4 regions of the Streptomyces lasalocidi genome follow, and region 1 is predicted to be linked to each of the others. Evidence: riboswitches for the same ligand, from Rfam matches in the RefSeq annotation. Region 1 holds a riboswitch; each other region holds the start of a gene.
The links. A riboswitch is a leader RNA that binds a small molecule or an ion and turns the genes downstream of it on or off. The one in region 1 is predicted to bind cyclic di-AMP.

Region 1 (2,192 bases):
ACAGCGGGGCGGGAGAAACGCGAAAGCCCCGGCTCGGGGAGCCGGGGCCGCAGCGTCTTAGCCGGGTGGTGTCAGACGTCCACGCCGTGCTTGCGCAGGTAGGCGATCGGGTCGATGTCCGAGCCGTACTCGGCCGTGGTGCGCGCCTCGAAGTGCAGGTGCGGGCCGGTCGCGTTGCCGGTCGCGCCCGAGAGGCCGATCTGCTGGCCGGGGACGACCGTCTGGCCGACGGAGACGGCCACGGACGACAGGTGCCCGTACTGGGTGTACACGCCGTCGCTCATGCGGATCACGACCTGGTTGCCGTACGCGCCGCCCCAGCCGGCCTCGACGACCGTGCCGAGGCCGACCGCGTGCACGGCGGTGCCGCTCGCGGCGTGGAAGTCGATGCCGGTGTGGGTGCCGGAGGACCACAGCGAGCCTCCGGTGCGGTACCCGGTGGACACGTAGGAGTGCGCGATCGGCGTCACGAACATGTTGAGCCGCTTGCGCTCGGCCTCGCGGGCGGCGCGGGCCCGGGCCTCGCGCTCCTGCTTCGCCTTCTCGACCGCCCGCTGGCGAGCGGCCTCCGCGGCGGCCTTCTCCGCGGCCGCCTGCTTCTGCGCGGCGGCCTGGTCGTCGACCTGCTGGGCGACCGAGTCGTTCACGGTGAGGACGGGGATGAGCCCGGTCTGCTCGACGGTGGGCTCGGCGGCCAGGGCCGGGGAGGCCACGGTGGCCAGGACGCCGGTGGTGGTGAGTGCCGCGACGCCCGCCGCGCGGGCGGTGGTGCGCTGGAGACGGCCGGGTCGACGGTGCTTACCCGTGGCGCAGCTGAACGCCATGTAGTGGTGCGTTCCTTTCCTTCCCTCTCGCCTACCGGGTTAGCTGACGGGTTCGGAGCAGGAAGGTCTCCTACGGGCCCCCTCGCGACACGCGCGGGCGCCCGATTCACCCCAGGGACTGGATGGGTCCCCGGCTCCCCTGGCTCGCGCCGTACGGGGACTCGGCGATGACTGTCCGGTGCCGCGGATGCGGCGCACTGCCTGACGGACAGCCCGGATGAACTTAGAAGGGCTCGCCCCCGATTCCCAAACGGAACCGGGCTTTTGTAGCGCATCCCACAGCGCAGAGCGGCAACCACTCGCCCAATTCGGACACGCAGGGGCCCTGGTGACGCTTCCGTCGCCCAGGACCCCTGTGGTGCACGCGGTGTTGACGCGGCTCGGTCGGCCTACTCGGCCTACTCGGCCGCGACCACGGTCACCTCGCCGATGCCCAGCGCCTCGACGGGCTCCTTGATCGTGGCGGCGTCACCGACGAGGACCGTCACCAGGCGGTCCACCGGGAAGGCGTTGACGACGGCCGCGGTGGCCTCGACCGTGCCGGTGGCGGCGAGCTGCTGGTAGAGCGTGGCCTGGTAGTCGTCGGGCAGGTGCTGCTCGACCTGGTCGGCCAGCGTGCCGGCGACCGCCGCGGCGGTCTCGTACTTCAGCGGCGCCACCCCGACGAGGTTCTGCACGGCGACGTCGCGCTCGGCGTCGGTCAGGCCCTCCTCGGCGAGCCTGCGCAGCACCTTCCACAGGTCGTCCAGCGCGGGACCGGTGTTGGGCGTGTCGACGGAACCGCTGATGGCGAGCATCGAGGCGCCCGACCCGTCCGGCGCGGAACGCAGCACCTGGCCGAACGCCCGTACGCCGTACGTGTAGCCCTTCTCCTCGCGCAGGACGCGGTCCAGGCGGGAGGTGAGGGTGCCGCCGAGGCAGTACGTGCCGAGCACCTGCGCCGGCCACACGCGGTCGTGCCGGTCGGGACCGATCCGGCCGATGAGCAGCTGCGTCTGGACGGCGCCGGGCCGGTCCACGATCACCACGCGCCCGGTGTCGTCGGCGGTCACCGGCGGCACGGGACGCGGCTGCGCGGCGGAGCCGGTCCAGGCGCCCAGGGTGTCGCCGAGCAGCGCGGTCAGGTCGACGCCGGTGAGGTCGCCGACGACGACGGCGGTCGCCGTGGCGGGGCGGACGTGCCGCTCGTAGAAGGCGCGCACGGCCGCGGCGTCGATCGCCCCCACCGTCTCCGCGGTGCCCTGGCGCGGGCGCGACATGCGGGCCGTCGCCGGGAACAGCTGCCTGGAGAGCTCCTTGGCGGCCCGACGCGAGGGGTTGGCCAGCTCGTGCGGGATCTCGTCGAGGCGGTTGCGCACCAGGCGCTCG
Region 2 (2,192 bases), 2.5 Mb from region 1:
GTGGCAGGCGACGCGTCGCAGGCACCGCTTCCCGGCGGGCTGTCCGACTCCTCCAAGGAGACCACGGACGCCACCGGTTCGGGTGATTCGTCCGACTCGTCCGGGTCGGCGTCCTCCACCCCGACCGGCGACACGGGCGCCACCCCGTCCGACTCCGCCTCTTCCGGCCCCTCTTCGCCCGCTTCGTCCGTTCCGTCGGACACGTCCACGGTGCCGGGTGCGTCCACGGGTGCGGACAAGGGTGGCGCCGCCGCGCAGGCGCCGGACAGCTCACCCACGGGCAGCCCGTATGCGGACGTTCCGGACAAGTCCGAGCAGGGCGTGGGGTCCTGGAGCCTCGTCGACACCGGTGCCGCGGCCGACACGACCGACAGCGCGCCCGTCACGGCGTCCGGCACCGGCAAGCACCGTGGCGGCAGTGCCGAGGAGGCCCCGGCCGAGGACGGCACCAGCACCGCCTCCGTCGGCCGCCACGCGTCCCCCGCGGGCGAGGGCTACCTCGTCCACCCGGGTGACTCCCTCGAGTCCATCGCCGACTCCCTTGACCTCGCGGGCGGGTGGCGTGCGCTGTACGCGGCGAACAAGGACGTCATCGGCGCCGACCCGAGCAGTATCGTCCCCGGTCAGACCCTGTCTCTAGGGGCCGAATAGGGCGAAAAACCCCGGGAGTTCACGTCATGCTTCGCTATTGAATGTCCGGTTTGGCGAAAGTGTGGGATGAGTCTCAGAAGCCCTGATCGTCTTTGAAATTCCGTCGATCACCTGTCTACGGTCGAGATCGCTCGGCAACCCGAGCCCCGGCCGTCGCAACGCCGAATCCTGCCAGCGGCAGCCCGGGAACAGTCGTCGCGTCAAGCGCCGTAGGCAGGAGCGGGGGACCCAAGGTAAGTGCCGGGTCCGGTAGTTGAGAGGCCTTCGAGGCCGCCGACGCCGGGACCGGCTTGGGGTGGAGCCGCGCCGTCCGAGAGGGGGGTGCGGCCGGGCAACTCAACCGGCCCGAACCCGACAGCTCACCTCGCAGGCGTCGGTGAGGGGATCGATCCATGCTGTTTTCCGGCAAGGGCAAGCACCGTCGTCCGTCCAAGGCCACCCGCGCCGCCGCGCTCGCCGGCGTCACCGGTGTCGCCATCGCCGCACCGCTGATGGCGGCCGGCAACGCCTCCGCCGCCACCACCTCCGAGTGGGACGCCGTCGCCCAGTGCGAGTCGGGCGGCAACTGGTCCATCAACACCGGCAACGGGTACTACGGCGGCCTGCAGTTCTCGGCCTCCACCTGGGCCGCGTACGGCGGCACCGCCTACGCCTCCACCGCCGACCGCGCCAGCAAGTCCCAGCAGATCGAGATCGCCGAGAAGGTCCTCGCCTCCCAGGGCAAGGGCGCCTGGCCGGTCTGCGGCAAGGGTCTGTCGGGCGCCTCCACCGGCGGCTCCTCGAGCTCCTCCAGCAGCTCCTCCGGCTCCAACTCCTCGAACAGCGGCTCGAGCTCCACCTCGACCCGCTCCAGCGAGGACCAGGCCGCCTCCCGCTCCAGCGAGCGCCCGGCCGCCTCGACGCAGAAGACGCAGAAGTCGCAGAAGACGGTCACCACCCCGACCGGCAAGAAGGTCAAGAAGGGTGACGGCGAGTACAAGGTGGTCGCGGGCGACACCCTCAGCACCATCGCCGCGAAGCACCACGTCCAGGGCGGCTGGGAGAAGCTGTTCCAGCTGAACAAGGACATCGTCGAGGACGCCGACCTCATCTACCCGGGCCAGCAGCTGCACCTGAAGTGACAGCCGGCTCGTGACCGAAGCACAGCGCCCTCACATCCGGGTCCTCCATGGTGGAGGCCCGTGAGGGTCCCCCGTCCCCACGGGCTCCCCGCCCCGGTGCGTTCTCCCCCGTACGCACCGGGGCGGGGTTTTTCGTGTCCTGGTTGCCGCACCGGGGTTTTGTTCAGTTCAGGAACAATTTACTCTCGGTTCTGTCCACGAGGTGGCCGATCGGCTGGCCGAAGCGCCGGAGCCGGTTAGGCTCATCTCGCAGAGCCACTGCGGTACTGCGTGTACCCGCGTCACATCCACGAAGGAGATGCTCGTGCCGTCCATCGACGTCGTCGTAGCCCGGGAAATCCTGGACTCCCGAGGCAACCCCACGGTCGAGGTCGAGGTCGGCCTCGACGACGGCAGCACCGGCCGTGCCGCCGTCCCGTC
Region 3 (2,192 bases), 1.1 Mb from region 1:
CGTGCTCGCTGCTGCCGACCAGCTCGCGCACCAGGGCGTACTGGGCGTGGTTGGTGTCCTGGTACTCGTCGACCATCACGTGCCGGAAGCGGCGGCGGTAGTGCTCGGCGACGTCCGGGAAGGCGCGCAGCAGGTTGACCGTCGTCATGATCAGGTCGTCGAAGTCGAGGGCGTTCGCCTCGCGCAGCCGCGACTGGTACAGGGCGTAGGCCTGGGCGAGGGTCTTCTCGAAGCCGTCGGTGGCCTGGGCGGCGAAGTCCTCCTCGTCGATCAGCTCGTTCTTGAGGTTGCTGATCTTGGCGCTGAAGGACTTGGGCGGGAAGCGCTTGGGGTCGAGGTCCAGGTCACGGCAGACCAGCGCCATCAGGCGCTTGGAGTCGGCGGCGTCGTAGATCGAGAAGGACGAGGTGAAGCCGAGCTTCTTGCTCTCGCGGCGCAGGATGCGCACGCACGCGCTGTGGAAGGTCATGACCCACATCGCGTTCGCGCGCGGGCCGACCAGCTGCTCGACGCGCTCCTTCATCTCGCCCGCGGCCTTGTTGGTGAAGGTGATCGCGAGGATCTGGCCCGGGTGGACGTCGCGCTCGGCGAGCAGGTGGGCGATGCGGTGGGTGAGCACGCGGGTCTTGCCGGAGCCGGCGCCGGCGACGATGAGCAGGGGCGTGCCGGCGTGCACGACCGCGGCGCGCTGGTTGTCGTTCAGCCCGTCCAGGAGCGCCGCCGGGTCGAGCACCGGGCGCGGGGCGCCGTCGCGGTAGTGGGTCTCCCGGTCCGGGGGCGCGTCGAACTTCCCGGCGAACAGATCGTCCGGAAGCGGTTCCGGCAGGTGATCGTCCTCGGGGGGCGGCGGAGGTTCCTCCTCGTGGCCCCGCGGGGCCTGGAGGTTCGCCAGGAAGCTGTCGTCAAAGAGGCTGCTCATCGCTCTACGAGTCTAGGGGGCCCCACTGACACCCCGGTCGCCCTCCCGGAAACTGGGCAGTCGTGACGCTCCGCGCCCTTCGCGACACACTGTGCTCCGGTGCAGATCCGGACACGCCGAGGTCACGAAAATGTATCGGGCATATCACCCGTCAACCTTCCCAGGCGCCCCACGCGTTGGCTACCGTTCCGGCAGGCCGTACGACACCCACCGGCGAACGTCGCCGGGCCGCGCGGCCTCCGCCGAGTCCGGCCCGCCCCCGACGGCAGCCGGAGCCGGGGACCCACCGAGATCCTTGGGGTGAATCGGCCCGTCCTCCCGCGGGGGGACACGGCCGTAGGGCAACCCTTCCGACCGACCGCCCGAACCCGACAGCTAACCCGGTAGGCGGACCGTGGAAGGAGTCGCCTCCCTTGGCGTCGCAGCACCGCAAGCCCCGCTCCGCGGGACCACGGGTGGCCGGGATACGCCCGCCCGTCCTCGCCACCGCCGCCCTCACCTCGGTGGCCCTGCTCTCCCAGACGGCGCACGCCGCGCCCGCCGACGACGGCAGGCCCAGTCTGGAAGAGGTCGAGAAGAAGGTCGACGACCTGTACCGCCAGGCGGAGTCGGCGACCGAGAAGTACAACGCCGCCAAGGAGCAGACCGCCACCCAGCGCCGGCGCGTCGACGGCCTCCTCGACGACGTCGCCCGGCGCACCCAGGAGCTCAACACCGCGCGCGAGGACCTGGGCACCTTCGCCGCCGCCCAGTACCGCACCGGCGCCACCACCCCCGGCACGGCGACGTTCCTGCTCGCCGACACCCCGCAGGACTACTTCGACCAGACCCAGCTCATGGGGCGGATGACCGAACGGCAGAAGAGCGCGGTCGACGACTACGTGACCGAGCAGGCGGCCACGATGAAGAAGCGCCAGGAGGCCTCGCAGAGCCTGCGGACGCTCTCCGACACGCAGAGCGACCTGCGGACCGCCAAGGCCACCGTCCAGCAGAAGCTCACGGCCGCGCGCGAGCTGCTGGCGCAGCTGACGGCGCAGGAGAAGGCGCGGCTCGCCGCGATCGAGAAGCGCAAGCAGGAGGAGGCCGCACGCCAGGCGGCCGCGCTGGCGAAGCAGCAGGCCGCGGCGCGGGCGGCCCAGCAGGAGAGCGCGTCCGGGTCCAGGTCCGGGTCGGGGGCGGCATCAGGGTCGGGGTCGGGGGCGGGCTCAGGGACGTCCTCGCCGTCCGCGGGCTCGGCCGCGACGGACCCCGCCTACGCCACCAGGGCCGACAA
Region 4 (2,192 bases), 1.0 Mb from region 1:
CAGCAGCTCGACGGGCTGCTGTCGAGCGCCCCGGTCGACTACGTCAAGTGGGACTTCAACCGCTGCTTCACCGACGCCGGCTGGCCCGGCGACCCGTACCCGCAGCGCCTGTGGGTGGACCACGTCCACGCGCTGTACGGCCTCCTCGACCGGCTGCGCGCGGCCCACCCGCACGTGGCCTTCGAGTCCTGCTCGGGCGGCGGCGGGCGCATCGACCTGGGGATCCTCGGTCGTACGGACCAGGTGTGGACCTCCGACAACACCGACCCGCTGGACCGGCTCGCCATCCAGCACGGCTTCAGCCAGCTCCACCCGGCGCGGGTCATGGCCGCGTGGGTCACCGACAGCCCGAACACCCAGCTCAACGGCCGGGTCAGCTCCCTGCGCTTCCGCTTCGTGAGCGCCATGGCCGGGGTGCTCGGGGTCGGCGGCGACCTCACCGGGTGGAGCGAGGAGGAGCTGGCCGAGGCTGCCGGATGGGTCGCCCTCTACAAGGAGATCCGGCCCGTGGTGCAGCACGGCGACCTCTACCGGCTGCGGCCCCCGGGCCTCGCGCAGGGCGGTCCGAGCGCCGTGCAGTACGTCCGCGGCGACGAGACGGTGGTACTCGCCTGGCTGGAGGCCCAGCGGTACGGCGAGCCGGTGCCGGCGGTGCGGCTGCGCGGACTCGACCCGACCGCGTCGTACGAATGCCGTGAAACGGGCGAAGTGCACCGGGGTGCGCTGCTGCTGCACCACGGATTGCGGACCGGGCTGCGCGGCGATCTGGATGCGACGGTTATACGCCTACGCCGTATCTAGGTCTTCTGTCCGAATTGGCGGTCTTCATTCCAACTCGCTGGGAAATGCGGAAAGGTGGGGCGGCGTCACGTGAGCATCGTCATATCCGTGACGGTGCGTCGTCCGTCATGTTCACGTAATGCTGGGATTCCGCGCGGGAATTGACGGAGGAAATGCTCTTTCCGTCGACGCTGGGTGACGGGGAATTCCGGAAAGGGATCAAGGGAAAAGCCCGGTCCGCGCAACCGGCGCTTGTTTCGGTGCGTCCGGGTCGCTTACGTTCCACACCAATCCGGACGGACGCCTAATCCTGCCGCCGTCCGGGGCCCGCACACCCACCCGTGCACGGCAGGAGCGGGGGACCCACAGGTACGACGCCTGTTCCGGTTCCCGGAACGGCTCGGGGTAAAGCCGTGTGCCCGCATACGGCCGGACATCTCCAGTCCGCACCCGACAGCTCACCTCGTAGGCGCCGGAGAGGAATTCGCCATGCCCGCGAAGGGTAAGCACCGCCGTCCGAAGATGCAGCGTTTCACCCGTTCCCTCGCCGTCGCCGGAACCGGCGGCGCCGCGCTCGCCCTCCCGCTGATGGGGGCCGCCGGTGCCCACGCCGCTCCGGCCCAGGCGGCCGCGCAGTCGGTCTCCGCCGCGCCGCAGCAGGCCGACGCGCACGAGAAGTCCGCCGCCCGGGCGACCTACACGGTCCGGGCCGGCGACTACCTGTCGAAGATCGCCGCCGAGCAGCACGTCTCCGGCGGCTGGCAGAAGCTGTACCAGGACAACCGCGAGGCCATCGGCGACAACCCGTCGCTGATCCACCCGGGTCTGAAGCTGTCCCTCGGCAAGAAGGCCGCGACCGGCACCTCGACCGCGTCGAAGTCCTCCGCCCCGAAGTCCTCCGCCCCGAAGTCCTCCGCGGCCAAGCCCCCGGCCCCCGCCGAGAAGCCGGCCGAGCAGAAGACGGCCACCCAGGCCGCCGAGAGCACCGGCAGCTCCTCCGGCTACACCCTCCCGGTCGCCGGCGCCACCATCGGCACCGCCTACCACACGGCCGGCAGCATGTGGTCCAGCGGCTACCACACCGGTGTCGACTTCGTCGTCCCGACCGGCACCTCTCTCAAGGCCGTCGCCGCGGGCACCGTCGTCTCGGCCGGCTGGGGAGGCGCGTACGGCAACCAGGTCGTCATCAAGTTGAACGACGGCTACTACGCCCAGTACGCCCACCTCTCGCAGCTCTCCGTCTCGGCCGGCCAGACCGTGACCGAGGGCCAGCAGATCGGCCTGTCCGGTGCCACCGGCAACGTGACCGGCCCGCACCTGCACTTCGAGATCCGCACCACGCCGGACTACGGCTCCGACGTGGACCCGGTCGCCTACCTGCGCGCCCACGGCGTCACCGTCGGCTGACCCTC

Region 2: another riboswitch for cyclic di-AMP. It lies ahead of E4U91_RS14355 (LysM peptidoglycan-binding domain-containing protein); the one in region 1 lies ahead of E4U91_RS26035 (M23 family metallopeptidase).
Region 3: another riboswitch for cyclic di-AMP. It lies ahead of E4U91_RS21120 (C40 family peptidase); the one in region 1 lies ahead of E4U91_RS26035 (M23 family metallopeptidase).
Region 4: another riboswitch for cyclic di-AMP. It lies ahead of E4U91_RS30750 (M23 family metallopeptidase); the one in region 1 lies ahead of E4U91_RS26035 (M23 family metallopeptidase).

What each region holds. Positions count from the first base shown of each region.
Region 1 is NZ_SZNQ01000001.1:5,774,793-5,776,984, reverse strand. Features, by position in the region: gene E4U91_RS26035 (M23 family metallopeptidase) at 72-824, opposite strand; cyclic di-AMP (ydaO/yuaA leader) riboswitch at 838-1,001, opposite strand; gene E4U91_RS26030 (M16 family metallopeptidase) at 1,223-2,192, opposite strand, start outside.
Region 2 is NZ_SZNQ01000001.1:3,240,238-3,242,429, reverse strand. Features, by position in the region: gene E4U91_RS14360 (LysM peptidoglycan-binding domain-containing protein) at 1-651, shown strand, start outside; cyclic di-AMP (ydaO/yuaA leader) riboswitch at 847-1,039, shown strand; gene E4U91_RS14355 (LysM peptidoglycan-binding domain-containing protein) at 1,044-1,772, shown strand; gene eno (phosphopyruvate hydratase) at 2,071-2,192, shown strand, end outside.
Region 3 is NZ_SZNQ01000001.1:4,660,943-4,663,134, reverse strand. Features, by position in the region: gene pcrA (DNA helicase PcrA) at 1-919, opposite strand, end outside; cyclic di-AMP (ydaO/yuaA leader) riboswitch at 1,150-1,325, shown strand; gene E4U91_RS21120 (C40 family peptidase) at 1,333-2,192, shown strand, end outside.
Region 4 is NZ_SZNQ01000001.1:6,815,923-6,818,114, forward strand. Features, by position in the region: gene E4U91_RS30745 (alpha-galactosidase) at 1-801, shown strand, start outside; cyclic di-AMP (ydaO/yuaA leader) riboswitch at 1,107-1,265, shown strand; gene E4U91_RS30750 (M23 family metallopeptidase) at 1,270-2,187, shown strand.